DNA from 3 places in the Streptomyces sp. NPDC001157 genome. Region 2 is predicted to be linked to each of the others. Evidence: riboswitches for the same ligand, from Rfam matches in the RefSeq annotation. Region 2 holds a riboswitch; each other region holds the start of a gene.
What was found. Region 2 has a riboswitch for cobalamin ahead of ACWDAG_RS40940 (ribonucleoside-diphosphate reductase subunit alpha). Riboswitches for the same ligand answer to the same signal wherever they lie in the genome.
Positions count from the first base shown of each region.

Region 1: it holds a riboswitch for cobalamin, as region 2 does, so the genes downstream of both, ACWDAG_RS04660 (CbtB domain-containing protein) here and ACWDAG_RS40940 (ribonucleoside-diphosphate reductase subunit alpha) in region 2, are expected to answer to the same signal.
Region 3: it holds a riboswitch for cobalamin, as region 2 does, so the genes downstream of both, ACWDAG_RS08585 (cobalamin biosynthesis protein) here and ACWDAG_RS40940 (ribonucleoside-diphosphate reductase subunit alpha) in region 2, are expected to answer to the same signal.

Region 1 is NZ_JBSFJW010000002.1:208,021-218,069, reverse strand. It holds gene ppdK (pyruvate, phosphate dikinase) at 1-118, shown strand, start outside; gene ACWDAG_RS04685 (MFS transporter) at 379-1,989, shown strand; gene ACWDAG_RS04680 (chloride channel protein) at 2,346-3,656, shown strand; gene ACWDAG_RS04675 (DUF6479 family protein) at 4,375-4,740, opposite strand; gene ACWDAG_RS04670 (ferredoxin) at 4,851-5,222, shown strand; gene ACWDAG_RS04665 (histidine phosphatase family protein) at 5,226-5,801, opposite strand; cobalamin riboswitch at 5,897-6,049, shown strand; gene ACWDAG_RS04660 (CbtB domain-containing protein) at 6,087-6,308, shown strand; gene ACWDAG_RS04655 (CbtA family protein) at 6,334-7,089, shown strand; gene ACWDAG_RS04650 (acyl-CoA dehydrogenase family protein) at 7,226-8,404, shown strand; gene ACWDAG_RS04645 (oxygenase MpaB family protein) at 8,474-9,271, shown strand; gene ACWDAG_RS04640 (tetratricopeptide repeat protein) at 9,334-10,049, shown strand, end outside.
Region 2 is NZ_JBSFJW010000041.1:37,831-47,879, reverse strand. It holds gene ACWDAG_RS40945 (ribonucleotide-diphosphate reductase subunit beta) at 1-120, opposite strand, end outside; gene ACWDAG_RS40940 (ribonucleoside-diphosphate reductase subunit alpha) at 120-2,486, opposite strand; cobalamin riboswitch at 2,611-2,739, opposite strand; gene ACWDAG_RS40935 (GNAT family N-acetyltransferase) at 2,803-3,309, opposite strand; gene ACWDAG_RS40930 (ATP-binding protein) at 3,591-6,980, shown strand; gene mctP (monocarboxylate uptake permease MctP) at 7,045-8,664, opposite strand; gene ACWDAG_RS40920 (DUF3311 domain-containing protein) at 8,661-8,924, opposite strand; gene ACWDAG_RS40915 (YbdD/YjiX family protein) at 9,119-9,325, opposite strand; gene ACWDAG_RS40910 (carbon starvation CstA family protein) at 9,291-10,049, opposite strand, start outside.
Region 3 is NZ_JBSFJW010000004.1:53,762-63,810, forward strand. It holds gene ACWDAG_RS08555 (hypothetical protein) at 1-1,310, opposite strand, end outside; gene ACWDAG_RS08560 (alpha/beta hydrolase family protein) at 1,707-2,825, opposite strand; gene ACWDAG_RS08565 (class II aldolase/adducin family protein) at 3,114-3,845, opposite strand; gene ACWDAG_RS08570 (lysozyme) at 4,042-4,791, shown strand; gene ACWDAG_RS08575 (anion permease) at 4,945-6,195, shown strand; gene ACWDAG_RS08580 (hypothetical protein) at 6,229-6,456, shown strand; cobalamin riboswitch at 6,604-6,745, shown strand; gene ACWDAG_RS08585 (cobalamin biosynthesis protein) at 6,846-7,871, shown strand; gene ACWDAG_RS08590 (cobyric acid synthase) at 7,868-9,379, shown strand; gene cobN (cobaltochelatase subunit CobN) at 9,376-10,049, shown strand, end outside.

The DNA.
Region 1 (10,049 bases), on a different contig from region 2:
CTTCCACCGCGTGGGACTGGACTACGTCTCCTGCTCACCCTTCCGGATCCCCGCGGCCCGCCTCGAGGCGGGCCGGGCGTCCCTGCTGGACACCACCGGTATCAGCGACAGCCGGTGACGCATTCGCTGGGGCTCTCGTGGGCGGTGACCGACGTCGCCGCGGAACTCATGACGCATGCCGACACCGCCCACTCTCGCGCGCCGGAACCCTCCTGCTTGCATGCTGCCTGCCGGACGGCCATGCCGGATCACTCGCGTGAGGTGACCGGACGACCTCTCGGCGGGCACGGACTCAAGGCTCGGCCGATGCGCGGCCAACCGGTCGACCTCCGTGGCGGGTCAACGGCCGATCGCCACGGCCGTTGAGACGATACGCGCATGGCACCACGGGAAAGCGACCCTGAGAGTTCGGCAGCCACACGGCTCGTCCTGATGACACTCGCGTCCGGCCAGTTCCTGATGGCCCTGGACAGCTCCGTCATGAACGTCTCGATCGCTACGGTGGCCGACGACGTGGGCACGACGGTGACCGGGGTCCAGGGCGCGATCACCGCCTACACCCTTGTGATGGCGATGTTCATGATTCCCGGCGGCAAGGTCGGCACGCTGATCGGTCACAAACGCGCGTTCATGATCGGCTGTGCCGTCTACGGGTGCGGATCCCTGACCACGGCGCTGGCCCCGAACCTGCCGGTGCTCCTGGTCGGCTGGTCGCTCCTGGAGGGCCTCGGGGCGGCGCTCATCCTGCCCGCGATCGTGGCGCTCGTCGCCGCCAACTTCGCCGTCGAACGCCGACCTGCCGCCTACGGACTCGTCACGGCCGCAGGAGCCGTGGCGATCGCCCTCGGCCCGCTGGTCGGAGGTGTCGCGACCACATACTTCTCCTGGCGCTGGGTGTTCGCCGGTGAAGTCGTGATCGTGCTCGCCATCCTGGCCCTCGGCCGCCGTATCGCCGACGCACCGGTCGAAAGCCGCTCCCGCATCGATCTCGTCGGCACTGCGCTGTCCGCCGCCGGGCTCGGGGCCTTCGTCTACGGCGTACTCCGCTCGGACGAATGGGGCTGGTTCCAGCCGAAGCCCGACGCGCCCACCTGGCTCGGGATCTCACTGGTCGTCTGGCTGATGCTGGCGGGACTGCTCCTGATCTGGCTGTTCCTCCGCTGGGAGGCACGCCTCGTGGAGCGGCGCAGGGAACCACTCGTGGACCCGGCGCTCCTTCAGAACCGGCAACTCACCGGCGGGCTGACGATGTTCTTCTTCCAGTACCTCGTGCAGATGGGGGTCTTCTTTGTCGTACCCCTCTACCTGTCCGTCGCCCTCGGCCTGTCCGCGCTCAAGACCGGCGCCCGCATCCTGCCGCTCTCTCTGACGCTGCTGGCCGCCGCGATCCTCATCCCGCGTTTCCTCCCGGATGTCTCGCCGCGGCGGGTGGTGCGGCTCGGGATCCTCTCGCTGTTCGCGGGAGCAGTGGTCCTGATGGCCGCGCTCGACGCCGACGCCGGTGCGGAAGTCGTCACCGTTCCCCTCCTGCTGATCGGGCTGGGCATGGGCGCGCTGGCGTCCCAGCTCGGCTCGGTCACCGTGTCCGCGGTGCCGGACGAGCGGAGCGCGGAAGTGGGCGGCGTCCAGAACGCGGTCACCAACCTGGGCTCCTCGATCGGTACGGCACTGGCCGGATCGGTCCTGATCGCCGCGCTGACCAGTTCGTTCCTCGCCAACGTCGAGCAGAACCCCGAGATCCCGGCCCGTGTCAAGAGCGAGGCGAGCGTCGAACTCGAAAGTGGCGTGCCCTTCCTGTCGGACGCTCAGCTCAAGGCGGCTCTCGACGAGGCGGGCACGAGCACGAACGTGACCCAGGCCGCGCTCGACGCGAACGCCGACGCACGGCTGGACGGCCTGCGCGCCGCACTCGCGATCCTCGCCCTCACCTCGCTCCTCGCGATGTTCTTCACCCACCGGATCCCGACGACTCAGCCCCGCTCGACGTAGCCCCCAGCGGGCGGACGTTCACCGAGTCCGCCACCCCTGGAGTGTCTTCAGTCGACGCAGGCCAGGTGACTACGCGGCCATGGGCCGTAGACGGCGCCTGCGACTGCACGGGGCCTGACGGGCAGATGGCCCCGACGCGTCGCCATCACAACTCGACCTCGGCCGCCTCGAGCCGTTTCTGGTCCCCAGTAGCGTGGCGACGGGCAATGGACAACCGGCTGGATAAAATTGGCCCGTTATGGGTTGAATCACCTGTCGTGTCCTGACCTCGGGAGGACCCCATTACCGGGACGAGATCGGGAGCGGCCGTGTCCGCGCAGGCGAATCAGCCCCCTGAGGCCGACCAGCTGCAGAAGATGTTGCGCCGCCCCGAATACCGCAAGGCGCTGGTGTTCTGCGGGCTGATCGGCGTTCCGGTGGCGCTGCTCGCCTTCTGGTTCCTCGTCGCGCTCCACCAGTTGGAGCAGCTGATCTGGACAGACTGGCCCAAGCACCTGGGCTGGAAGCAGGCTCCCTGGTGGTGGGCGCTGCCCCTGATGGCGGTGGCCGGGTTGACCGTAGGTCTGGTGGTCGCCCGGCTTCCCGGGCGGGGCGGGCACATCCCGGCGGGCGGTCTGCATGCCGGCGGGGTCACCAAGGAAGCGCTGCCCGGTGTCCTCGTCGCCGCTCTGGTCGGTCTGCCGCTCGGGGTCGTACTGGGTCCCGAGGCGCCGCTGATCGCCCTGGGCGGCGGTCTTGCGCTGCTCTTCGCGAGCCTGGTCCGGGCGCCCCGGACCGAGGCGAGCACGGCGTTGCTCGGCGCGGCGGGGGCCGCGGCTGCCATCTCGGCGCTCTTCGGGAACCCGGTGGTGGGAGCCGTGCTCCTGATGGAGGTGGCCGGGATGGGCGGGCCGCAGCTGTTCGCGGTGATGCTGCCGGCCCTGCTGGCCAGCGGAGTCGGGGACCTGATTTTCACCGGGTTCGTGCACTGGACCGGCCTGGAGACCGGGAGCCTGGACATCGGGCTGCCGAAGCCGCCGCCGCTCGACTGGGCAGACGTCCTGTGGGTCCTGCTGATCGCGCCGGCCCTCGCCCTCCTCATCCACTGGGTCTTCGTGGGCGGCAGGTTCGTGGCCGGCTTCGTGACGACCCGGACGGTACGGAACACCATTCTGTGCGCGCTGGGGGCGGCGGGCTCCATCACCCTCTACGCGGTCGCCACCGGCCATTCGCCGGCCGATGCCGCCATGTCGGGGGAGGACGCCCTGGCCGGCCTGGCGCAGCACCCGCACGCCTGGTCGGTGGGTGCCCTCGTCGCGGTGCTGGTGTTCAAGGCCCTCGCGTACACCTTCTGTCTGGGCAGCCTGCGCGGTGGCCCCGTCTTCCCCGCCCTGTTCCTGGGCGGGGCGGCCGGTGTCCTGCTGGCGCCGCTGCCCGGTCTGGGGCTGGTGCCGGCGATGGCGGTCGGGATGGCGGCGTCGGTGACCGCGGCCCTGCGGGTGCCCGTGAGCAGCGTGGTCCTGGTCGTGCTCCTGCTGGGCAACGTGGACACGGTGGCGCTGGTGGTGCTGGCCGCAGTGGTGTCCTTCGTCGTGGTTCAGCTGCTTCCGCAGGGGCCGAGCATCCCCGCGTTCGGCGAGCCGCCGGCCGGTCGAGCGCCTCGTCCAGGCGCGTCGCAGCCATCATGAGCGAAACTGGGTGAAGGTTTGCGGGAAATGGCCCGGAGCCCGGTCGGCCCGCGCGACGGCGTCGACGCGAACGAGCGTGCAGAGGCTGAACGCACCGTCCGAGCCCCGCAGCCCGTCGGTAGAGGCCGCCGGGTCGCAGCGGTGAGCGAGGGCCGCCACCTTCCGAGGTGAGGCGCACAGCACCCGCGGCGGAAGGTGCCGCCGTCGTACACGGGAAGCCGCGTGTCGAGCACGTCGTGGGCACCTTCCGCCGCGGGTCGGCTCCCGGTCGCTCCTCTCGTGCGCAGCACGTTGCACGGGTGCCCCGCGCCCAGGTCGGAGACAGCTACCGCTGATCGTCCCTCGGCCTGCCCCTCTGGTTGGGGGGTGCCGTGCGGTGGTCGGCCGAAGGGGTTGCGCGGAGGTCGCGGGTGACACCGGGGAGCCGGTGTGGCGGCCGTGCTGCTCGGGACGCAGCGAGCTCGGGGCGCCCCGACGTCGGCTCGCGCTCGTCTGCACATGCTCCAGGCCGACCAACAGCAGCGCGGTGATCGGGAGCGGGTCGCCGTACGAGTGCTGGTATAAGAGAGGCGCCCTGGACCTCCTTGGCGGTCAGGAACCATGCGCGGCTCTCAAGCCCGCCGGTCGGCAGGTGGGCGTAGTCGGGCAGCGGCAGTGCGGGGGCGGGTCGGTCTTGACTCTCGCGTCCTCCCGGCGTCGCCCGCGGAGGTGTTCGGCGTCAGCGGCTTCCCGGCCCGCCACTGCCGAACGCCCCGCTGCTGCCCCCGCTCCAGCGCTTTCGCTGCTGCGACGCACTGGTCCTGCTTGGCGAGTTGCCGTGTCCGGGCAGCTCGTGCGGGGTCAGCCGGTGCTCGCTGCGGGGTATCTCGGCGGGCTCACGGTTCTCCCGTACCTCGCGGACCGGGCCGTCGTCCGGCAGTTGCGGCTGATCCTCCGGCCGAGGCGGAGCGGGTTCGCGGCGACGGATGCGGGCGCCCAGCAAGAAGGCACCGATCAGCAGGGCCACGACCGCCACCCCCACGACGACCAGGCCGATCCCGAGTGCGCCGCGGCCTGCGGCGATGTCCATCCAAGAGGTGCTCATGGGCTCGCGGGTACCCATGGGACCCGGCGCGAACCTGCTCGCTGCGTCCCCTGTCGGCCAGACTGCGGGCGGCGGTGTTTGAGGCCATCGACGACGGCAACCCGCCAGGTGTGACTTCGACGACCCAGCAGGAGCTCTTCCGGTTCCTGGAGGACCGCTTCGCCTGCGCGCAGGCGTGCACCGAGTGCGCACGCGCGTGTGCGCTGCGCGCCAGCCTCGTGGATCCGGACGGCACGCAGGAGCAGGAACTCGTACGACGCAAGGGCATCATGTGCGCGGAGGTGTGCGACGCGACGTGCCGTGTGCTGTCCGAGCAGAACCGCCTGGACGAGGCCGCCATCCGCATCCAGGTGGAGTGGTGCCGCACGGTGTGCCTTGAGTGCGCACATGCCTTCGACCGGCTGCCGGGCGCCGAGGACGGCGCGAAGGCGGGCCGGGACTGCGCACAGGCGTGCACGGACTTCCTCGCCACGCTGAACTGAGGCTCACAGCGGCGCGCGGAGCGGCTGCCCGAGCCGCACGTTCCACCGCCCCGACCTGCCGCTGAGCTCGACGGAGGTCAGCGGCGGGACATCCGTACGCCAGAATGCCGACTCCGGCGCCCCGAGCGCCCGGACCACCGCGGCCCGTACGGCCTCGGGCTCGACCACGGCGACGGTCCGGCCAGGCGTCTGCGCGACCGTCTCCAGCCAGCCCGCCACCCGGCCGCACAGCGCCGCCACCGACTCCCCGCCGTGCGGCGCGGCCCCGGGGTCCGACAGCCAGCGGGCCAGCGCCTCCGGCTCGCTCTCACTCACCTCCGCGAGCGTCGCACCGCGCCAGCGGCCCGCATCCAGCGCTGCCAACTCCGGGGCCTCCACGGCGTCGAGACCGAGAGCCTCGGCCGTCTCGCGGCAGCGCACGGTGGGGGAGACCCAGACCCGTTCCGCCGCCGGGAGTGCGCCGGCGGCCGCCCGTGCCTGCCGCAACCCGGAGGCGTCGAGCGGGCAGCCGTCGTCGAAGCGGGCCTCCCGGAGGGCCGCGGTGATCGCAGGTGAGATCAAGATCACTCGGCTCGTCATATGTCCGTCCCCGCCCTCGACATTCCCTCAAATCCCTTGATCCGACGGCTGAAACGGCTCACCAGGGGCGCTCGCCGCCGTCCCGTGCGCCCTTGGCCCCACCTCTGCTTCGCGGTACCGTCTCGTGGATATTGACGACGGCACAGCGGAAGCCGGTGGAAGTCCGGCACGGTCGCGCCACTGTAAGTCCGGTGCGCACCCTGGGTGCGCACCGGGTGAGTCAGACCCGCCCCGTCGTCGCGTGCACCACCGAGACGGGACGCGAGTTCCCCAGGAGGGCCTGCCATGGCGCAGTCTGTCGCTCAGCCGACCACCACCCCCACCGCCGTACCGGCAAAGCTGCCGATCGGCGCGATCGTCCCCTGGGCGGTCTTCTTCGGCATCCTGATGCTGGTCCTGCTCTACTTCGTCGGCGCCGAGCAGGGCGCCACTTCCGTGATGAACGGATCCGACGTGCACGAGTGGGTGCACGACGCCCGCCACCTGCTCGGCTTCCCCTGCCACTGAGGGCGGCGAGAAAGCACAGCCGCCCATGAACTCGGCAACCGTCCGCAACCTCCTGGTGCGTGGCATGCTCGCGGGACTCGCCGCGGGCCTGCTCGCCCTGGTCGTCGCCTACTTCCTCGGTGAACCGCGCGTGGATGCGGCCATCGCCTACGAGGAGGCGCACTCGCACGAGCACGGCATGGAAGTCGTCAGCCGCACGATGCAGTCCACCGCGGGCCTGTCCACCGGTGTCCTGGTCTACGGCGTCGCGTTCGGCGGCATCGCCGCCCTCGCGTACTGCTTCGCGCTCGGCCGCATCGGCCGCTTCGGGCCGCGCGCGAGTGCGCTGCTCCTCGCGGCCGCGGGTCTGATCGCCGTGTACGTCGTGCCGTTCCTGAAGTACCCGGCCAACCCGCCGTCCGTCGGCGACCCCGGCACCATCGGCAAGCGCACCACGCTGTACTTCCTGATGATGGTGCTCAGCGTGCTGCTGGCCGTCGCCACCGTCATGCTGGGCAAGCGCCTCGCGCCACGCCTGGGCAACTGGAACGCGACGCTCGCCGCGGGCGCGTTCTTCCTCCTCACCGTCGGGCTCGCGTACGCGTTCCTGCCGGCCGTCAACGAGGTCCCCAAGACCTTCTCCGCCACCCTGCTCTGGCAGTTCCGCCTGGCGGCCCTGGCGATCCAGCTGACCCTGTGGACCTCCTTCGGGCTGGTCTTCGGGGTGCTGGCGGAACGGGTGCTCGTCCCGAAACAGGTCCGGGCACCCGGCGCCGCACGGCCGACTCCCGTCGCCCACTGACCGGTTCGGACAGCTCACCCGGCAAAGGGCCCCCGGACAATCGGGGGCCCTTTCCGTATGCCGCGCCATTCCCAATTTCTGGAACACGTTCTACGGTGTGCGCCGTCAGGACCGGCCTGGGAAGCCTGGAGGCGCCGTGCACCTCGAATACACGCCCGAGCAGCAGCGGCTGCGCACCGAACTGCGCTCGTACTTCGCCGAGTTGGTGCCGGACAACGCCTACGCCCGGCACGGCGACCCGGCCGCCCAGAAACGCTTCTACCGCGACACCGTCCGGCGCTTGGGTACGGACGGCTGGCTCGGCGTGGGCTGGCCGAAGGAGTACGGCGGGCGCGGGCTGACCGCGATGGAGCAGTTCATCTTCTTCGACGAGGCCGCCCAGGCCGGCGTACCGCTGCCGCTGATGGCGCTGAACACGGTCGGCCCGACGATCATGCAGTTCGGCACGGACGAGCAGAAGGCGTACTTCCTGCCGAAGATCCTCGCCGGCGAGATCGACTTCGCGATCGGCTACAGCGAGCCCGACGCGGGCACGGATCTGGCGTCCCTGAAGACCCGTGCGGTACGGGACGGCGACGAGTACGTCGTCAACGGGCAGAAGATCTGGACGACCAACGGAGACACCGCGGACTGGGTGTGGCTGGCCACCCGAACCGACCCCGACGCCCCGCCCCACAAGGGCATCACCATGCTCCTCGTCCCCACCACCGACCCCGGCTACTCCTGCACCGTCATCAACACCCTCGCCTCGCATGACACCACGGCCAGCTACTACGAGAACATCCGCGTCCCCGTCAACCGCCGCGTCGGCGCCGAGAACCAGGGCTGGCGGCTCATCACCAACCAGCTCAACCACGAGCGCGTCACCCTCGCCGCGCACGGCACCATGGCCATCCGCGCCCTCCAGGACGTGCAGCGCTGGGCCACGGAGACCAAGCTCGCCGACGGCCGCCGCGTGATCGACCTGCCCTGGGTGCGCCGCCGCCTCGCCCAGACCCACACCAGACTCGACGCGATGAAGCTCCTCAACTGGCGGATGGTGCACGCCGTCCAGAACGGCACGCTCACCCCGCAGGACGCCTCCGCGGTCAAGGTCTACGGCTCCGAGGCGCGCCGGGACGCCTACGCCTGGCTGATGGAGATCGTCGGCGCGGTGGGCGCGCTGAAGGAGGGCTCCGCGGGCGCGGTGCTCCACGGCGAACTGGAGCGCGGCTACCGCTCGGCGGTCATCTTCACCTTCGGTGGCGGCAACAACGAGATCCAGCGGGAGATCATCTCGTGGATCGGTCTGGGGATGCCGAGGGTGCGGCGTTAGCCTGCAGAGGTGACGGACATCCAAGCAGGTGACCCCGGGCTGTTCGGACCGTCCTCGGTGACCTGGCAGATGCACGGCGACCCGATGATGTGGGTCGCCGGGGTCCGTGCGCTCTACCTCCAGGCGCTGCACCCGCGGGCCGTGCGCGGAGTCATGCAGAACTCCGACTTCCGGCGCGATGCCTGGGGCCGCCTCATGCGCACCGCCAATTTCGTCGGCACCATCAGCTACGGCACCACCGAAGCCGCCGAGCGGGCCGGCGCCCGCGTCCGGAAGATCCACAGCATGCTGTCGGCGACCGACCCGGACACGGGGGAGCGGTACGGCGTCGACGAACCCGAGCTGCTGCTGTGGGTGCACTGCGCCGAGATCGACTCCTACCTCCAGGTCGCGCGTCGCTCCGGCTTCGTACTCACCGACGCGCAGGCCGACCACTACATCGGCGAACAGCGCGTGAGCGCCCGCCTGGTGGGCCTCGACCCCGACGCCGTACCGGCCGATCAGGAGGAGATGGCCGCCTACTTCGAGAAGGTGCGGCCCGAACTCGCCGTCGGACCCGAGGCACGCGCAGTGGACGACTTCCTGCTTCGCCCGCCGACGCACCCCCTCCTCGTCCCCGCGCGCGAGGCGCTGTGGCGGCGCGTGGCCCGACTGGCGTACGCCGCCCTGCCGCCGTACGCCCACGAGCTGTACGGCAGACCCGCCCCGAAACCCGACACCGTCACCCTGCAACTGCGTGCCACGGGCAACCTGCTTCGCTGCATTCCCGCACGTCTGCGCTGGCAACTCCCGCCCAAACACATCCTGCGCGCCATGTCACGGCTCGGCCCCGGCTCCCGCCCGGCACCGTACAAACTCGGACGATAGCTCGCCATACTGGACGAGTCAGGGGTGGGCGGGACGAATAGTTACGGGGGCGATCGCAGCAGATGGGGGACAGCAGGCTGATCCAGGGCCGGTACCGGCTGCTCGATCTGATCGGGCGGGGCGGCATGGGCGAGGTGTGGCGATCGCGCGACGAGTCGCTCGGCCGTCATGTCGCCGTGAAGTGCCTCAAGCCCCTCGGCCCGCACCACGACCAGTCCTTCACCCGGGTCCTCAGGGAACGCTTTCGCCGCGAGGCGCGCGTGGCCGCTGCCCTCCAGCACCGCGGGATCACCGTCGTGCACGACTTCGGCGAGTCCGACGGCATCCTCTACCTGGTGATGGAACTCCTGGAGGGCCGCAACCTCTCCCAGCTCCTGGAGGACAACAAGCATCACCCGCTGCCGGTCGGCGACGTCGTCGAGATCGCCGACCAGGTCGCCTCCGCCCTCGCCTACACCCACCAACAGGGCATCGTGCACCGGGACCTGAAACCCGCCAACATCATGCGGCTCACCGACGGCACGGTGAAGATCTGCGACTTCGGCATCGCCCGTCTCGGGCACGACATCGGCTTCACCTCGCGGCTGACCGGTACCGGCATCGCCATGGGCACCCCGCACTACATGTCCCCGGAACAGATCGGCGGCTCCGAGGTCGACCAGCGCAGCGACCTCTACTCGCTGGGCTGCGTGCTGTACGAGATCGCCACCGGCGTGCCGCCGTTCGACCTCGACGACGCCTGGGCGATCCTCGTCGGCCACCGTGACACCCCGCCCCG
Region 2 (10,049 bases):
GTAGCGCATGGGGCGCAGGGTCAGTTCGAAGCCCGGGTCGAGCAGGTTCTGGGATCGGGAGGTGCCGGCGCGCAGCGCCGTCGTTGAGGGGTGGTGGTCGGGCGACGGGTGGGCGGTCATTACTGGCAGGCCTCGCAGGACTCGGGGTTTTCCAGGGAGCAGGCGACCGCTTCGGGGTCGGCTGCTTGCTGCACGGGGATCGTCTTTTCAGGCTGGGCCTGCGCGGCTCGGGCGATCCGCGTCGCCGGGCGGGAGCGCAGGTAGTACGTCGTCTTCAGGCCCTGCTTCCAGGCGTACGCGTACATCGAGGAGAGCTTGCCGATGGTCGGCGTCTCCAGGAACAGGTTCAGGGACTGGGACTGGTCCAGATACGGGGTGCGGGCCGCGGCCATGTCGATCAGGCCGCGCTGCGGGATCTCCCACGCCGTGCGGTACAGGGCGCGTACATCGGCCGGGATCCAGGCGAAGTCCTGCACCGAGCCGTTCGCCTCGCGCAGCGCCTCGCGGGTGCGGGCGTCCCAGACGCCCAGCTCCTTGAGGTCCTTCACCAAGTACGAGTTGACCTGCAGGAATTCACCGGACAGCGTCTCGCGCTTGAAGAGGTTGGAGACCTGCGGCTCGATGCACTCGTACACGCCCGCGATCGACGCGATGGTGGCGGTGGGGGCGATCGCGAGGAGGAGCGAGTTGCGCATGCCGACGGTCGCGATGCGCTCCCGGAGGGCTGCCCAGCGCTCCGGCCAGGTGAGTTCGGTGTCGTAGTGGTCGGGGTGCAGGACGCCGCGGGCCGTACGGGTCTTCTCCCAGGCCGGCAGCGGGCCGCTCCGCTCGGCGAGGTCGGCCGAGGCCTCGTACGCGGCGAGCATGATGCGCTCGGCGATACGGGTGGACAGGGCCTTCGCCTCCGGTGAGTCGAAGGGCAGGCGGAGCTTGAAGAAGACGTCCTGGAGGCCCATCGCGCCCAGGCCAACGGGGCGCCAGCGGGCGTTCGACCGGCCCGCCTGCTCGGTCGGGTAGAAGTTGATGTCGACCACGCGGTCCAGGAAGGTCACCGCCGTGCGGACCGTCTCGTCCAGCCGTTCCCAGTCGATGTCCTGACCGGCCACGAACGCCCCGAGGTTGACCGACCCCAGGTTGCAGACCGCCGTCTCGCCGTCGTCCGTGACCTCCAGGATCTCCGTGCAGAGGTTGGAGGAGTGGACGACATGGCCCGGCTCGGCCGTCTGGTTGGCGGTGCGGTTGGCGGCGTCCTTGAACGTCATCCAGCCGTTGCCGGTCTGGGCGAGGGTGCGCATCATGCGGCCGTAGAGATCGCGGGCGGGGATGGTCTTGCGGGCCAGCCCCTCCGCCTCGGCCTTCCGGTAGGCGGCGTCGAACTCCTCGCCCCACAGGTCCACCAACTCGGGTACGTCGGCGGGGGAGAAGAGGCTCCACTGCTCGTCGGCGTTGACCCGGCGCATGAACTCGTCCGGGACCCAGTGCGCGAGGTTCAGGTTGTGCGTACGGCGGGCGTCCTCGCCGGTGTTGTCGCGCAGCTCCAGGAACTCCTCGATGTCGGAGTGCCAGGTCTCCAGGTAGACGGCCGCCGCGCCCTTGCGCCTGCCGCCCTGGTTCACGGCGGCGACCGAGGCGTCGAGGGTCTTGAGGAACGGCACGATGCCGTTGGAGTGGCCGTTGGTGCCGCGGATCAGCGAACCGCGGCCGCGGATGCGGGAGTACGACAGTCCGATGCCGCCGGCGTGCTTCGAGAGGCGGGCCACCTGGTGGTAGCGGTCGTAGATGGAGTCCAGCTCGTCCAGCGGGGAGTCGAGGAGGTAGCAGGACGACATCTGGGGGTGCCGGGTGCCGGAGTTGAAGAGGGTGGGGGAGGACGGGAGGTAGTCGAGGCGGCTCATCAGGCCGTAGAGCGCGGCGACTTCGTCCAGCGCCCGGCTGGTGTCGTCCTCGGCGAGGCCGCTCGCGACCCGCAGCATGAAGTGCTGCGGGGTCTCGATCACGCTGCGGGTGATCGGGTGCCGGAGCAGATAGCGGCTGTGGAGCGTGCGCAGGCCGAAGTAGCCGAAACGGTCGTCGCCCTGGGGGTCGACGAGCGCGTCGAGGCGGGCCGCGTGGACACGCACGAACTCCGCCGTACGGTCGGCGATCAGCCCCTCGCGGTGGCCGACGGCGACCGACTCCGTGAAGGACGTGACGCCCTGCGAGGCGGCCTCAGCGGCGATGCTGATCGTGAGCAGCCGGGCGGCCAGCCTGCTGTACGCGGGGTCCTCCGAGATGAGGCCGGCGGCCGCCTCGGTGGCCAGTTCACGCAGCTCCGTCTCGTCCGCCCGGGCGGACCGGCCGCGCAGCGCGGCGGCGGCGACCCGGCCGGGGTCGGCGTCGGGGAGGTCGGCGGTCAGCTCGGTCAGGGTCCGCAGCAGCGCGGCTCCCAGGCCGTCGTCGGCCACGGCGGTGCTGGCTGAAACCGGGTCTGCTGGCGCGATGGTCACGTGAGGCTCTCCCTCGCTCGGCACGGGGGCCTTGCGGAGGGCAGGGGGCAGTCACGAGCGCGCACGGCGTCGCGTCCACCGGCCCACTCCACGAGGCCCGGACGTCAAGGCACCCGGGCCGGATGGGCCGGGCGCACTGTCGGCAGGTCCTCGGACTGACGCCCATATGTGTGCGAACACGCATGGGTACACCGTTGCGGGACAGTTCCGGACTCACACCGGATTCCCCTGCGGCGACAGCGAGCATGAGCATACATCTTGTGCCGGGCTGGGGGAGCACCCCCATATGTTGTGTCGCCGGTGACTTCGGAGCGTGTCAGAGCGTCAACTCATAGGTGAGCAGCAGGATGTCCTCGTTCCCCGGAATCGGATGCCAGTCGCGCTCGGGGACGCGGACGAAGCCGAGGCGCTCGTAGATCCTGTGGGCGGCACGCATCGAGCCCTGGGTCGACAGGACGAGGCCGGTGCGGCCGGCCGTGGCCCTGGACCGGTCGATGCAGGCGCGTACGAGGGCCTCGCCGATGCCACGGCCGCGGGCGGCCGGGGCGACGGCGAGCATCCGTATCTCGCTCTCCGAGGGCCCGGCTATCTCGGACAGGGGACCGCCGGACGGCACGAAGGTCACGCCCCCGAGGACGCGGTCGCGCTCCACGGCGACCAGGACCTGCGCGTGGGCCGCCCGCTTGGCGACGTCCTTCAGCTCGCCGAGGTACCAGTCGCTGCCGGCGAAGTCGAGCAGGCCGTCGCCGAGGTAGGCCTGGGCGGTGATCTCGCCGAGGGTCTCGTACTCGCCGGGCTCCGCCTGCCGGATCACGATGTCCATGGCACCGAGTCTGCCGGACGGGTAGGACAACGGGCCTCCGGTTTTCCACAGGGGTGTCATGACCCGGGTTGCGGGGTGTTGGGGGAGTGCTTCCAATGGAAGGAGGTGCAGGCGTCGGCGTGGGCCTCCAATCCCGAGAACCGCTCTCGGAGGGAGAACGCACGATGTCGGTCACCCGTCACCCGCCCAGCAGGACGTGGCCACGAAGGGCGTTGCGTCCGGAGACCCGCGGGGGCACCGCCCGCCCCAGGAAATGGCGCAGATGGTTCTCCTACGCCAACGTGACCAGGATCGTCTGGCTGACCGCCCTGCTCGCGGTCCTCGCCTGGTGCGGGGAGGGTGTGTACATCTGGTTCGCGCATACGTCGACCGGGTTCGAGCACCTGCGCCAGAGCAAGGGGTTCGACGCCGTCCAGATGTTCGTGGGTCCCGTGCTCACCGCTTCGCTCGCCGCCGCGCTCTTCCTGTTCTGGTGGTACAGCTGGACCAAGCGGCGTTACCTGGCGAAGGCGCGTGGGGATCCCCGGGGACTGATGCCCACCGCCGGGCAGGACGCCGCCGAGATCGTCGGCCGCGAGGAGGTTGTCCAGGTCATCGCCGAACGGCTGCGGGAGCGCGACACACGCAGGCCCTATCTCCTCGTCGGAGGCGTCGGCGCGGGCAAGACCGCCGTCCTCGTACGGCTCACCGAACTGCTCGCCCGGCTGAACGCCGTGCCTGTGCCGATCAGGCTGAGGGACGCGGACGGCGGGAGTGACCTCAACTTCGAGCGCATGGCCAAGCAGCGCTTCGCAGACGAGGCGCCCCAGGGCATTCTGGCGCGCGGCAAGACCGAGCGGGTCTGGCAGCAACTGCTGGCCGACGACAAGCCGGTGGTGATAGCCGACGGGTTGGAAGAGGCGCTCCTCGACGGCGATCTCCAGCAGCACCGCGACAACATCATCCGCCAGGCCATCCAGCGCGCCTATGACGAGAAGCTGCCCCTGGTCATCGCCTCCCGGCCGCACAGTCCGCTGGAGAGCACCCCCGCCGCGATCGTCGAGCTGGAACCGCTGAGCGAGGAGGAGGCCCTCCGGTTCCTCGAAGGGCAGGTACCGGGCACGGACGAGCGCCGGGTGGACTGGATCGTGGAGACGGCGGAGGTGACCGAATCTCCCATCTACCTGCAGATTGCGCGCGAACTGCACTGCCTGGGCGCCCTGGAGCGTGACCGTCCGCGCGACGATCCCCAGCGGCTGGACACTCGCAGCCGGGATCGCAGCACGCTCCGGCTGTGGCTCCTGGAGAAGTGGGATCAGGCCCTGTGCGAGGGCCGACTGCGCGAGGAGGTGGCGCTGACATCGAAGGAGCGCCGGGACACCGTCGAAGTGGTCTCCGCCCTGGCGTGCATCGGACTGCTCCAGGACGAACTGGAGGTCGGCTTCGACGAATTGCTCGACCAGGACGTGCATCCCGGTACGGCGCGGCACGCGAGAACCTGGGCGGAGCACATGTGGACGAGGAGCCGCCGCTTCGACCGGTACGGCAAGCGCCAGAACGCCTTGTCCGAGTGGCACCGACGGCGGATATGGAACACGCTCTGCGACAGGCTGGGCGCCGAGGAGGGCAGGCGTCTGCGTGAAGGGAACGCGGACCAGTGCCACGCCGTGCTCGCCCGGATCGTGGGCAACGCGCACAGGCTCAGGCTGGTGGAGGGCTCCGAGAAGAAGGTCCGTTTCCCGCACAGCATCCTTCAGGCCTACTTCGGCTTCCGCGTACTGCACCACCTTGGGGAGCGAGGCGGTGGAGAGCTGGTCGAGCAGGCACTGCAGCCGCGCGGGCCCAGCCGGGAACTGCTCATCGCTCTGGTGCTGCTGTCCCGTCGGCGGGCGGCAGAGCTGACGGCCACGGGCGGCAGCATTCAGGCCGAAGTGAAGAAGGGGCTCGGGGAGTTGGTGCGGCAGTCACCTGTGCGGGGGCGCACTCTGGCCCACCGGCTCTTCGTGGCCGCGAACCTCCGCACGGAGGATCCGAAGGCCCTGGATCTCTATGCCGCGGCCATAGAGATCGAGAGTGTGGAGGAGAACCCGAGACTGCTGGAGGACATCGTCGCCAAGGTGCGCGAAGGCTGGCCCCGCGTCAAGGGGGACCGACGCAGCCTCGAGGACGCGAAGCTCAGGCTGGTCAGGCGGCTCGGCGCGGCACTGCGGGCCGTCTCCGACAGAACGGACACCGTGCCGCTGTACGAGAAGCTCTTCGAGGTGGGCATCGCGGAGCCTTCCTACCCGCTACGCCTGGCCGTCGCCCAGGAGATCGGCACCGGCGGCAATGCCGCGTTCGGCATGCTCCGCGAGCGGAGTGGGTTCAACAGCGACCCCGTGAAGGAGTACGACGCCAAGGTCAGTGCCCTGAAAGCCGGGAAGGGGCAGCGGTTGGCGATGTGGGCCGTGGAGATGGGGCAGGCGAGAGCCGCCCGCGGGCCCTCACGGGCTGTGTCGGCCGAACGCATCAAAGAGTTGCAAAGCAGACGAAGGATCCTCAACAGAAAGTACCGCGACAAAAGGGTTGCTCTGTTCCGGGAGTTCGTGATGCGGGCCTGGATGCTCCCCATGCTCCTCGGCTCCGTCGACGAGGACCACCGCGACGAGACCCAGGAACGCATCGTCAAGTGGCTGCGCCACCTCGACCCGAAATACACCGGTGGCACCCCGGACCTCCCGCTCGCCCTGGAGGCCGCGTTGGCCCAGGGTTTCAAGTACGCCGCCAACCGGCGCAAACGCCACCCTGACGCTCACTCGGGCAACCGCGCCGACCTGATCCGGCTGGCGGAGACCGTGCTGCAGCAGTCCCGGTGCTGGTACGCGCAGCTCAGCCTGGTTCAAGCGCTGGGCCTTTGGGAGCTCCCGGACAGCGTCGGCGTCCGTGAGCGGGACGGGGGCCCCGTCGGGGCACGCGAGCCGTCGCGGGCGATCGGCGAAGCGACCGCGGTGCAGACCGTGCAGCGTTGGCTGTCGACGGCCGGCACGGTGAACCGTGCTCCCGGCGCGAACGGCGTGCCGGCCCGGCCGCTGGTCCATCCGTTCGTCGCCGAGGCGGCCGACCTGGTGGCCCTGGCCCTGGAGACCGGGCAGCCCGAGCGTTTCCTCTGGGTCGACGAGAAGGGCGTGGCGGACAACATCGGCTCCCGCAACGGCAACCCCGCCGGGTATCGCAAGCACAACCTCTGGATCCCGCCCTCCGTGGGCTGGAGCACCCTCGACGCGCGAGCCCAGTACCTCGTCGCCGACATTCTGGTCATGCTGAACCTCATCGAACGCGATGGACACCCCGACGAGGTCGAGGAGCGCCTGGCCCGCGCGGAGCCGCACGGCATGCCGCTCCCGCCCTGCATCCGTACGAACCGCTACCCGCTGCGGCCCGATCTGCAGGCCGGTACCTCGGTGCCGCCCACCCCCGGCAGCACCTGTCTGCCCGACTGCAAGTTCCAGCTCTGCCCGTACCCGCCCCGGGGCTGTGTCCCCCGGGGAGAGATCCGTGAGCCGTTCTGCCGCCAGCAGCAGGCCCTGCTGCCCGGGCGGGTGCGCCGCCTCTTTCCCCGCGGCCTGCGCAGGAAGACCCCGCACTGGGTGGGCATGCGGGTGCGGGAACTGGACCGGTTCTGGGGCGAGATGGCCAAGCGCACGAGGGACTGACCGCCGTGCGGGTACGACAACGGGCCGCCGGATTTCTCCGACGGCCCGCCGATCGCCGTAACCGTCAGTGGGACGCGCCCGCGGTCGCCGGCGGGAGCTCCACCTGGACGCCCGGGTCGCCCGCGTCCGCCGTGTAGTCCTGCGGCTTCGTCTCGTCGACGCCCTCAGGGGCCTTCAGCGCCTTCAGGACGAAGGTGAGCACCACCGCCGCCACGGCGTTCAGGACGAACGCCGTCAGACCGATGTAGCCCATCTCGCCGAGGCCCGGGATGTTCGCGTTGGAGCCGCCGAAGTGCTTCTGGCCGGGGTTGGTCGGGGACGCGACGCCGTACGCGGCGACCGTGCCGTAGACCATGCCGACCGCCCAGCCCGCGAGCAGCGCCCAGCGGTGGAACCAGCGCGTGAACAGGCCGCCGACCAGGGCCGGGAAGGTCTGCAGGATCCAGATGCCGCCCAGCAGCTGGAAGTTGATGGCCACCGTCTTGTCCATCGTCAGGACGAAGACCAGCGCGCCCACCTTCACCAGCAGCGAGACCAGCTTGGAGACCTTGGTCTCCTGCTCGGCCGTGGCGTTCGGCTTGATGAAGTCCTTGTAGATGTTGCGGGTGAAGAGGTTCGCGGCCGCGATGGACATGATCGCCGCGGGGACGAGAGCACCGATGCCGATCGCCGCGAAGGCCACGCCCGCGAACCAGCTCGGGAACATGTTCTCGAACAGCTGCGGGATGGCCAGCTGCCCGTTGGTGACCTTGACACCGGCCGCGATCGCCATGAAGCCCAGCAGTGCGAGCAGGCCCAGCATCAGGGAGTACAGCGGAAGGATCGTGGTGTTGCGGCGGATCACGTCACGGCTCTTGGAGGAGAGGGTCGCCGTGATGGAGTGCGGGTACATGAAGAGCGCGAGCGCGGAGCCCAACGCCAGCGTGGCGTACGTCCACTGGTTCGCCGCGGCCGGGACGAGTCCGCCCGCGCCCGCCGCCGCGTACTTCCCGCCCGCCTTGGAGAAGATCTCGTCGAACCCGCCCAGCTTGATCGGGATGTAGATGATCGCGACGGCGATGACGATGTAGATCAGCGCGTCCTTCACGAACGCGATCAGTGCGGGGGCGCGCAGGCCCGAGGAGTACGTGTAGGCCGCCAGCACGCCGAAGGCGATCAGCAGCGGCAGGTCCTTCATGAACCAGTTGGAGTCCGCGCTGCCGCCGACGCCCATGACGTCGAGGACGGCCTGGATGCCCACCAGTTGCAGGGCGATGTACGGCATCGTCGCCAGGATGCCGGTCACGGCCACTGCCAGCGACAGGCCCTTCGAGCCGAAGCGGCCGCGCACGAAGTCCGACGTGGTCACGTATCCGTGCCGGTGCGAGACCGACCAAAGGCGGGGCAGGAAGGTGAAGATCAGCGGGTACACCAGGATCGTGTACGGCACGGCGAAGAAGCCGGCCGCGCCCGCCGCGTAGATCGCCGCGGGTACGGCGACGAAGGTGTACGCCGTGTACAGGTCACCGCCGAGCAGGAACCAGGTGATCCAGGTACCGAACGACCGTCCGCCCAGGCCCCATTCGTCGAGGCTCTGCTCGTTCTCGGCCTTGCGCCAGCGCGCGGCCAGGAAGCCCATGACCGTGACGGCCAGGAAGAAGAAGATGAAGACGCCGAGCGCGACGCCGTTCACGCCGTTGTTCATTCCGGCGCACCGCCCTTCTGTGCGGCGCGGGCGCGCTGGTCACGCTGCCACAGCTTGTACGCCGTCATCGTCAGCGCCGTGGAGATCAGCACCCACAGCATCTGGTACCAGTAGAAGAACGGGATGCCGCCGAGCGCCGGGTCCGTCTTGGCGTAGGAGCCGACCCAGAGCATCGCCACGAAGGGCGCCACGAGACAGAGGGCGATGACCACGCGGACCGGTGTCACCACCGGTGGTCTCGCCTCGGACACATCTGACATACCGGCTCCGTCCCCTCACCCATCACCTGTACCGATCACCTGTGATCACCCGTACTGATCACCTGTGGAATGCGCAGGCAATCTAGGTCACGGTGTTGCGAGAGCGGAAGACCTCGTCCGGATATCGGTATGTCGATTCCGTGAAGGCCCGACATCAGGCCCGGCGTTGGTGTGTCATCGGGCCGACATCGCTGTCAGCAGCAGCGGAAACCCTGGCGCGGATCCGCCTCCTGACGGTCCGTCCGCATCCGCTCGAACTCACGCCGGGACGGCACCTGCGCGTCCGGATGCGTCTTCCGCAGATGCGCGACATAACGGTCGTACGCCGACTCGTCCGTCAGCTCCCGCACATACCAGCGCAGCCCCCTAATCGCCCGGCGCAGCAGTACCGACGACCGCACGGCGCTCCTCCTCCTTCTCCTGGCGGGTCGGGATCAGCCCCGCCGGGGCGGTGATCCTCGACTCGACGTACGGCGACTCGCTCAGCGAGGAGAGCGCCGGGCGGCGGATGTGCCGGACGCAGACCCGCAGGGCGTCCGCGATCACCACGACGATCAGGACCGCCAGGACCGCTGAAAGGACGCCGTCCACCGTGGAGTTGGTGACCACGGTGTGCATGTCGTCCATGTTCTTGGCGGGCGGCAGCACCTTCCCGGCGTCGATCGCGTCCTGGAACACGGAGCGCTGCTTGAAGAAGCCGACCTTGGGGTCGCTGGAGAACACCTTCTGGTAGCTGGCCGTCAACGTCACCGTCGCGTCCCAGGCCAGCGGAATCCCGGTGATCCAGGCCCACTTGAGGCGCCCCGACTTCACCAGCAGGGTCGTGCAGACCGCCAGGGCGACCGCGGCGAGCAGCTGGTTGGAGATGCCGAAGATCGGGAACAGCTGGTTGATGCCACCGAGGGGTTCATGGACGCCCACCCAGAGGAAGTACCCCCACAGCGCGCACACGGCCGCGCTGGTGATGACCAGGCCGGGCTTCCAACTCACGTTCCTGAACGGCCGGATGACGTTGCCCAGCATGTCCTGGAGCATGAACCGGCCCACCCGCGTACCGGCGTCCAGCGCGGTCAGGATGAACAGCGCCTCGAACATGATCGCGAAGTGATACCAGAAGGCCCTCAG
Region 3 (10,049 bases), on a different contig from region 2:
ACGAGGACCTGGACGGTGCGGGGATGGCCGACGGCCCGTACCTCTTCCAGGAGGAGCGGGACCGTCGGCTGCACGGCCGACTCCAGGTGGCGTACGAGCATCGGGGCCTCGCCGTGGTCGGCGACCGCGGCGGCGGTGTCGACCCACAGCCAGGTGGCCTCTTCGCGGGTGAGGACCTCGTGGGCGTCCTCGGGGTCGACGCCGTCGTGCTCGGCGAGCCACAGCAGGGCGTACGGCCGCAGGGTCGGCTCGTCGGCGACGGCGCTGACGTCCGGCTCGGCGGGGGCGCCGACCACGCGCAGTGCCTCGAAGGCGAGGCCGCGCAGCAGGGCGTCGTCGCCGCGGGCGGCGGCGATGAGTTCGGTGACGGCGCTGCCGACGGGGCGGGCGGCGAGCCAGGCGCGGTATTCGGCGCGGGCGGCGTTGGGGCGCAGCTGGGCACAGCCGCGGAGCATCTCGTCGGCGGCGACCTCGATGTTCCCGGCGGGGCTCTGCGCGGCGACGCAGATCTGCTCCAGCTTGACCCAGACCGCCCAGCTGCCGAGCGGGGTGAGCGTGGCGTGTCCGCCGCCGTAGGTGAGGGCGCCGACGGAGGCGAGGGCGCGCAGGGCCCAGTCGAGGAGGGGGGCCAGGGGCGTGTCCTGGGGCGGCTCCACGGGCTCCGGCTGGGGGCCGTACGGGATCTCGCAGCGCTCGGTGCGCAGTTCCGTGACCCGCTGCTCCAGGAGGTCGAGGAGCTGCTCGACCGGGACGGGCCCGGCGGACAGCTGGAGGAAGGAGAGCACCTGGGGCATGGCCGAGACGACCTCGGCGACGGCGGCGGGCTCGTGGTCCGCGGGTTCCGCGTGGGCGAGGGACCAGGCGTCGAAAAGGGCGACCCAGCCGCGCAGGACGGCGCTGTCGTCGCGGTTCCAGGCGCGCAGCCGCCAGCCGGGGCGGGCGCTGTCGCCATGCACCTCGACGAGGCCGGCGAGGCGGGCGGTGTCCCAGTCGGCGCGCACCTGAGTCACGGTCAGGCCGAGATCCCGGGCGGCCCGTTCGGCGGTCGCGTCGGCGAGGGTGGCCTTGCCGTCGGCGGTCGCGCCGTCGCTGCCCGGGCCGAGCGCGGCGTCGGCCCAGCGGGCGACGCGGGCCGCGGCGGCCAGCTGGGAGCGAGCCATTCTGGCCAGCTCCGCGGGTGCCGGTGTGCCCTCCGGGGGGCGGGGTGCGGCGCGGCGCGGGCGGCGCTGGTTCACGGCTCTGGGGGCGGCGGACAGGGATCGCGGGCCGACGAGTCGAAGCCTGGAGTCGCGCGGGATACGGGACGTCACGGGTGCAGTCTTCCGGTTGACGGTCCGAAAACCCAAACGGAATGTCACGGCGGGCGACGGGACTGGCCAACGCACGGGGTCCGGCGGGCGGCTCGGGGACGGGAACAAGCCAGTGGTACGGCCTTAAACGGAATCGTGCCGACCGTTCAGCTCCGCTCCGGCTCGGCATCGCGGGCAGGGGTGCCGGACGGGGGCGCACGAGCGGGGGGAGGCACCGGCGGAGGGGGAGCGCGCGGGCAGGGCAGGGGTTCGGAGGAGCGAGTGCGCGAGCCGAGCGAAACCCGGCACGAAAGGGGTGCGCGAGCAGGGCGAAGGGTCGAAGGAGCAGATGCACGAGCCGAGTGAAGTCCGGGTCGAAAGGGGTGCGCGAGCAGGGTGAGGGGCCGGTGGAGGCGGTCACATCAGCGGGGTCAGAAAGCGGCGCAACGCTTCTTCGTAGGCCTCCGGGTCGGCGTTCCACATCGCTGAGTGCGGGGCGTTCGGGACCGTGCGCAGAGCGATCAGGTTGGGACGGGCGTGGGCGAGACGGCGGGAGTACTCCCAGGGGGCCAGGGTGTCGTCCGGGCCGTGGAATATCAGGGTCGGCACGGTGAGCTGCTCGGCCTCGGCGGTGCGCTCGCGCTCCATGCCGGTACGTCCCTGGGCGGCGCGGACGGCGAGCGGCAGCAGTGCGCCCGGTGTGCGGCGGGCCGCGGCGAGGGCGCGCAGTGTCGTGGCCCAGCTGAGCACCGGGGAGTCCAGGACCAGTCCGGAGATGCTGTCGCGCAGCCCGGAGTGGGCGGCGGCGCGCAGCGCCATGGTGGCGCCGGTCGACCAGCCGTGCAGGACGACCTGTTTGGCGCCGTGGCTGACGGCGTGCCGGATCGCCGCGTCCACGTCGCGCCACTCCGTCTCGCCGAGGTGGCCCAGGCCGTCCGGGGAGCGGGGTGCGCCGGGGTCGCCGCGGTAGGCGAGGGCGAGCACCGGGAAGCGCTGGCGGTGCAGGAACTCCATGATGTTCATGGGGAGTTCGCGGGTGGCTCCCAGCCCGTGCACGGCGATCACCCAGGTGTCCCGCACGCCGGGCACGAACCAGGCGGGCAGGGAGCCGAGTTCACCGGGGATCTCGACGTCGGTGTGGGGCAGTCCGAGGGCGGTGCCCGGGTCGCCGATGTGCACGTTGGGGGTCAGCCACACCTGGGCGCCGGGCTCCAGGGTGCCGTGGGTGACCCGTTCCAGGCGGCGGACGACGGTGTCGGCGGTGTGCGTCGCCGTGGCGAGGACGGGGCCGACGACGGCGTGGGTGCCGTCCCCGGTGAGCCCGTAGATGCCGGGGCGCATGGCCGCCAGGTCGCGGGTGAGCGCGATCTGGCCGGCGGCCGTGGCGTGCACGGTGAGCCGGGGTTCGGTGGGCAGCGGCCGGCCCGGCGGCGCCTTGAGCGCCGCGTCGCTCGCGAACCGGCCGGCGGCCACGCTTGCCGCGCCGGCCGCCAGGGCTACGGTGACGGCTGCAGCCGTCGCTTTGACTGTGCGCACCCGTCCAGTGTCCTGGCCGACCTCGCCTGCGGCCAGCGGGAGGACGGGGCGGGGTGAGGCGAGGTCGCCGGCAGCCGTGCCGCGTTCACGCCCACCACGGCTGTACGGACCTCACTACGGTTGGCCGTGCGCACGCACCCCCTCCCCGCCTCCGCCACCCGCTGCGGGGACCGCAGCATCAGGGTGATGCGGGCGACCGACAGCCGCGCCGCCCGCGGCGACCGCAGCGACCGCGGTTGTGCGAGCCTGCTCGCCCCTGCCGGCACGCCGACTGCGGGCGTGCGGGCCTCACTGTCGTTGCCCGTACCCGCGCAGCTTGTCCGCCGCCTCCGCCAGCTGCTGCGGGGAGAGGAGTGTCGGTGACAGGCCCGGCACCGACGAGGCCGTCAGCCACAGGCGGCACATCCATTCCAGCTGGGCCGTGCGGTCGTAGGCCTGGTCGAGGGTGGTGCCGTACGCCATCGTGCCGTGGTTCTGCAGCAGGCAGGCGGTGCGGTCGGCGAGGGCGTGGAGCATGTTCTCGGCCAACTCCTCACTGCCGTATGTCGCATAGGGGGCAACTCGGACGGGGCCGCCGAGGGCGCAGGCCATGTAGTGGATCGCCGGGAGCTCGGGGACGAGCGTCGAGACGGCCGTCGCATGCACGGCGTGGGTGTGGACGACGGCGCGGGCGTCGGTGGTGCGGTGGATCGCAAGGTGCATGGGGAGTTCGCTCGTCGGGACGAGCGTGCCGAGCACCTGGCGGCCGTCGAGGTCGACGCCGGTCACGTCCTCGGGCGTGAGCCGGTCGTAGGGCACGCCCGAGGGCGTGACCAGCACGGTGTCCCCGACGCGCACCGAGACGTTGCCGGAGGTGCCGACGACGAGTCCGTCGGCGACCGTGCGGCGGGCGGTCGCGACGAGCGCTTCCCAGGCGTGGGCCGTCTCGGCACTCACGTCCCTCCCCCACCGCCCCGGCGCGTCCTGCACACCTTCCCGCGCATCCCGTTCGCCTCGCTGGTCCCGCCGCTGCTCAGCCATGCCGCGATCCTGCCAGGCACACCCTCGACCCGCCGCCGGGCGGGGGCACTTTAGGGCGGAAGCCATGCCTTCGAAAGACCCGCTATAGGGACATATCCGTCTCTCTCGGTTCTTGGCCGGAGATCGCCGAGCATTCGACGACCTTCCAGTAATCTCCCGTTGTTTTGTCGTGCACGTCGCCATTCCGGGGGGAAATATGGCTCGTGATCGCAAACCGTTCCGCCGTCGCGCCCGCGTCATCGCGGTCTCCGTGGCGGCACTCACCGTCGCAGGGGCAGCTCTCGCCGACCTTCCGGCATCGGCGGCGGGCCTACCGAAGGGGCACGACGTCTCTTCGCACCAGAAGAACGTCGACTGGTCGAGCGCGAAGGCCAAGGGCGCCAGGTTCGTATACGTCAAGGCGACCGAGTCCACGAACTACCGCAACCCGTACTTCAGCCAGCAGTACAACGGCGCCCGCAGCGCCGGCATCATCCGCGGGGCGTACCACTTCGCGCTGCCGGACAAGTCGTCGGGCAGGGCGCAGGCCGCGTACTTCGTGAACCACGGCGGCAGGTGGTCCTCGGACGGCTGGACGCTGCCGCCCGCGCTCGACATCGAATACAACCCTTACAGCGCCAAGCACAGGTGCTACGGCATGAGCAAGGCGAGCATGGTCGGCTGGATCAAGTCGTTCAGCAGCGAGGTGAAGCGGCTCACCGGCCGCCACCCCGTGATCTACACGACCACCCACTGGTGGAACACGTGCACCGGGGGGAGCAGCGCGTTCGCCTCGAACCACGCGCTGTGGATAGCCCGTCACGAGTCCGGGGCCGCGGGTTCGCTGCCGGCCGGCTGGTCGTTCTGGACCTTCTGGCAGTACGACAACAGCGGCGGTCTGCCGGGTGACCAGAATCTCTTCAACGGGTCGCAGACCCAGCTGAGGAGGTTCGCCCGGGGCTACTAGCCAAGGGACACCGAGGGACCAGGGGGCCGCCGGGACCGGGCGGAGCGGCGACCCCCTCATCCGGACATCGCGCAGCCTCCCTCAGTTCATCTTCCGTTCACCCAGGTTGCCTACGGTCAACCGACCGTTGACTTCGAACGATTGCCTGGGTAAATGGAAAACTTCTCGCTGATCCTCGCGATTGTGGTAGTGACCGCACTCGCGTTTGATTTCACGAACGGTTTCCACGACACCGCCAACGCGATGGCCACCACCATCTCGACCGGCGCGCTCAAGCCCAAGGTCGCGGTGGCCATGTCCGCCGCGCTGAACCTTGCGGGTGCCTTCCTCTCCGTGGAGGTCGCCAACACGATCTCCAAGGGTCTCGTCGACGAGACCGGCATACGTCCCGAGGTCATCTTCGCGGCGCTGGTCGGCGCGATCCTCTGGAACCTGCTGACCTGGCTCGTCGGCCTTCCCTCCAGTTCCTCGCACGCCCTGATGGGCGGCCTGATCGGCGCCACCATCGCCTCGGCCGGCATGGGCGCGGTGCACGGCGACGTGCTCGTCACCAAGGTGCTCATCCCGGCGCTCGCCGCCCCGATCGTCGCGGGCCTGGCAGCGCTGCTCGCGACCCGGCTGTCGTACACCCTCGGCAAGAAGGCCGACGGCAAGGCCGCAGAGAAGGGCTACCGCGTCGGCCAGATCGCCTCCGCGGGCCTGGTCTCGCTGGCCCACGGCACCAACGACGCACAGAAGACGATGGGCATCATCACCCTCGCCCTGGTCGCCGGCGGCGCCGTCGCCCCCGACTCCGACCCGCCCACCTGGGTCATCCTCTCCGCGGGCCTCGCCATCGCGCTCGGCACCTGGCTCGGTGGCTGGCGCATCATCCGCACCATGGGCAAGGGCCTGACCGAGCTCCAGCCGCAGCAGGGCTTCGCCGCCCAGACCAGCGCGGCCACGGTCATCCTGGCCTCCTCGCACCTCGGCTTCTCGCTCTCCACCACCCACTCGGTCTCCGGTTCGGTGATGGGCGCGGGTCTCGGCCGCAAGGGCGGCGTGGTCCGCTGGTCGACGGCGACCCGCATGCTCGTGGCCTGGTGCCTGACGTTGCCGGCCGCGGCCCTGGTCGGTGCGGGCGCGGAGTCCGTCACGGATCTCGGCGACTGGGGCACCGCCGTCGTCGCCGTCTTCCTGGTCGTCGCCAGTGCGGCCATCTGGAAGATCTCCCGGCGCGAGGTCGTCGACGCGTCGAACGTCAACGAGACCGACGAACCCGCGGGCGTGGTGACCACGGCGATCGCCGCCGTGACCCCGCCCCCCACGGGCACGGTGACCGAGGGCCTGACGGCGACGATCCCCGCCCCGGCCCCCGTGACCGCCGCCCCCGACCCGGCGACCCCGCCGGCCGCGGCCGTCTGAGCCCGCCTCCCGGTACGAAGGAAGAGAAGCAGCATGAAGATCGACTGGGCAGCCCTGGGCTCCGTCTTCGGCGTCAGCCTCGCGGTCACGGTGGGCCTCGTGGCCCTGTTCACCCTCGGCATCATGGGCCTGTCGCGCCGCGAGCGGGCCGTGGCGCAGGGCAACTCGGCGTCCCTCGCGGTGGCCGGCGCGTACGTGGCCTTCGCGGGGTGCGCGGCGGCGGTGGCGTACGGGATCCATCTGGTGATCGCCAAGGCCTGAGGCGGCCGGACCGCCTCCCCAACCGTCCCGCGGGGCTAGGAAGCACCCTTTCGTGCCTCCTCGCCCCGCGGGTTTTTCATGCGCGGATCCGAGCACCGGGTGTGGGCCTCAGCACACTCCCCCGCCGCAGGTCAACGGCAAGTTGACTGCCGTTCGGGGGCGTGGTGGACTGCCGAAGCCATATACGGCGGCGCGAGAGGAAGCCGGTGCAAGTCCGGCGCGGTCCCGCCACTGTCACCGGGGTAGTAAGCCCCGGGAGCCAGGAACTCTCACCGCCGGTCTAGTCGAACCAGGGCGTGGACACCCTGAGTGAGGACATGTCGTCATGCCAGCCTGCCGTTTGAGGTACAGGACCAGGTCCCTGCCCGACCCCACGGCCGGCTGAGCCGATGCGTGCCGATCGCGTCTTCGCGTACGGCGCCGCCGCCGGCCTCCTCGGTGACCATCTGCTCGGCGATCCGCGCCGCGGACATCCGGTCGCCGTGTTCGGACGGGCCGCGGGGGCCGTGGAGCGGGTGCTGTGGCGGGACCATCGCGGGTGGGGCGCGCTGCACACCGCCGTGTGCGCCGGTGGCGCCATTGCGCTCGGCCTCGTGGCGCAGCGAGCCGTACGTCCGTCCCGTGCCGCCTCCCTCGCGCTGACCGCGGCCGCCACCTGGGCCGTCGTCGGGGGGACTTCGCTCGCGCGCGAGGCCCGTGGCATCGGGCGTGCGCTGGAGGCCGGGGACGTCGAGGCCGCCCGGGCCAGGCTGCCGCATCTGTGCGGGCGGGATCCGCAGGCCCTGGACGTCGACGGGATCGCGCGGGCCGTTGTGGAGTCCGTCGCCGAGAACACGTCCGATGCCGTCGTGGGGGCGCTGGTGTGGGGGGCCGTGGGCGGGGTGCCGGGGCTGCTCGGGTTCCGGGCCGTCAACACGCTCGACGCCATGGTGGGGCACAAGTCGGCCAAGTACCGGCGGTACGGGTGGGCTTCGGCGCGGCTGGACGACGTGGCCGGGTGGCCGGGGGCGCGGGTGACCGCCGTTCTGGCCGCCGCTGCCGGGGGTGACGGCCGGGGGGCCGTACGCGCCTGGCGTTCCGACGCCTCGAAGCATCCGAGTCCCAACGCCGGGCCCGTGGAGGCGTCGTTCGCGGGGGCGCTGGGGGTGCGGCTCGGGGGGACCTTGTCCTACGGGGGGCGGGTCGAGCATCGGCCTGTGCTGAACGGGGAGGGGCGTGCGGTGGAAGTCGGCGACATCGAGCGTGCCGTGCGGTTGTCGCGGCGGGTGGGGTGGCTGGCGTTGGGGGTCAGTGCGGCTGGGGCGGTGTTGCGAGGCCGGGTCGCACGGCGACCGGCGGTGGGGGCCGTGCCCACCCGTTCCGCCCTGCGGAACGACTGCCCACAGCCAGGGCCACAGCAGGGCGGTGCGTCATGAGTGGCGGGGGTCTTCTCGTTGCCGGTACCACCTCCGATGCCGGTAAGAGTGTCGTCACCGCCGGGATCTGTCGCTGGCTGGTGCGGCAGGGGGTCAAGGTCGCGCCCTTCAAGGCGCAGAACATGTCCCTCAATTCGTTTGTGACGCGCGAGGGTGCCGAGATCGGGCGGGCTCAGGCCATGCAGGCGCAGGCCTGCCGGGTCGAGCCGACCGCGCTGATGAATCCCGTGCTGCTCAAGCCCGGTGGCGAGCAGAGCAGCCAGGTCGTGCTGATGGGCAAGCCGGTGGGTGAGCTGAGCGCACGCGGGTATCACGGGGGGCGCCAGCAGAAGCTTCTCGGCACCGTCCTCGACTGTCTCGCCGAGTTGCGGGGCACGTATGACGCCGTAATCTGTGAGGGGGCGGGTTCTCCCGCCGAGATCAACCTGCGCCGAACCGACATCGTGAACATGGGGATCGCCCGTAACGCGCGGCTTCCCGTGCTCGTGGTCGGTGACATCGACCGCGGCGGGGTCTTCGCCTCCTTCTTCGGGACCGTCGCCCTGCTCTCGCCCGAGGACCAGGAACTCGTCGCCGGGTTCCTCGTCAACAAGTTCCGCGGGGACGTCAGCCTTCTGGAGCCCGGGCTCGACATGCTGCACGGGCTCACCGGACGGCACACCTACGGCGTCCTGCCGTTCCAGCACGGCCTCGGCATCGACGAGGAGGACGGACTGCGGGTCTCCCTTCGGGGGACGGTACGGGAGTCGAACGTCGCGCCGCCCGTCGGCGAGGACGTGCTGCGGGTCGCCGTGTGCGCGATCCCGCTGATGTCCAACTTCACCGACGTGGACGCCCTGGCCGCCGAACCGGGCGTCGTGGTGCGGTTCGTGGACCGGCCGGAGGAGCTCGCCGACGCCGACCTCGTCGTCGTTCCGGGGACCCGGGGGACCGTGAAGGCCCTGGAGTGGCTGCGCGAGCGGGGACTTGCGGACGCTCTGGTCCGCAGGGCCACCGAACAGCGGCCCGTCCTCGGCATCTGCGGTGGCTTCCAGGTCCTCGGCGAGCACATCGAGGACGAGGTCGAGAGCCGGCGCGGGCATGTCGAAGCGCTCGGAGTGCTGCCCGTACGGGTGCGGTTCGCCCGCGAGAAGACCCTCACCCGGCCCGTGGGGGAAGCCCTGGGCGAGCATGTCGAGGGGTACGAGATCCATCACGGGGTCGCCGACATCCACGGAGGGGAAGCCTTCCTGGACGGCATCCGGGTCGGGCAGACCTGGGGCACGCACTGGCACGGTTCGCTGGAGTCGGACGGGTTCCGGCGGGCGTTTCTGCGCGAGGTGGCGGCCGCCGCGGGCCGTCGTTTCGTGCCGGCGCCCGACACCTCTTTCGCCGCGCTGCGCGAGGAGCAGCTCGACCGGCTCGGCGACCTGATCGAACACCACGCGGACACGGACGCGCTCTGGCGGCTCATCGAGTCCGGCGCGCCGCAAGGACTGCCTTTCATTCCACCGGGAGCGCCCGCATGAGCACAGTGTTGTTGTTGTCGACCGCCGACACGGATCTGTTGGCCGCTCGGGCCGCCTCCGGTGCCGACTACCGGATCGGCAATCCGACCCGGGTGGATGTGACCGAGGAGCTGCCCGGCCTCCTCGACGGCGCCGACATCGCCGTCGTACGGCTGCTGGGCGGGAAGCGGGCCTGGGAGGACGGGCTCGCCGCGCTCCGGGCGTCCGGGATCCCGACCGTGCTGCTCGGCGGGGAGGCCGTCCCCGACGCCGAGCTGATGGCCGAGTCGTCCGTGCCCGCCGGTGTCGTGGCGGAGGCGCTCAGGTACCTCGTCGAGGGCGGCCCCGCCAACCTCACCGAGCTCGCCCGGTTCCTGTCCGACACCGTGCTGCTGACCGGCGAGGGGTTCGTCGAGCCGCAGAAGATGCCGGAGTACGGCGTCCACGGCGAGCGGGAGTTCATCGAGGGGCGGCCGACCGTCGGCGTGCTCTTCTACCGGGCCCATGAGCTGAGCGGCAACACCGCGTTCGTGGACACCCTGTGCGACGCGATCGAGGCGAAGGGCGCCAACGCCCTTCCCGTGTACTGCGGTTCGCTGCGCGGTGCGGACGCCGGGCTGTACGAGATCCTCGGCCGGACCGACGCCCTGGTCGCCACCGTCCTCGCCGCCGGCGGCACGCACGCCTCGCA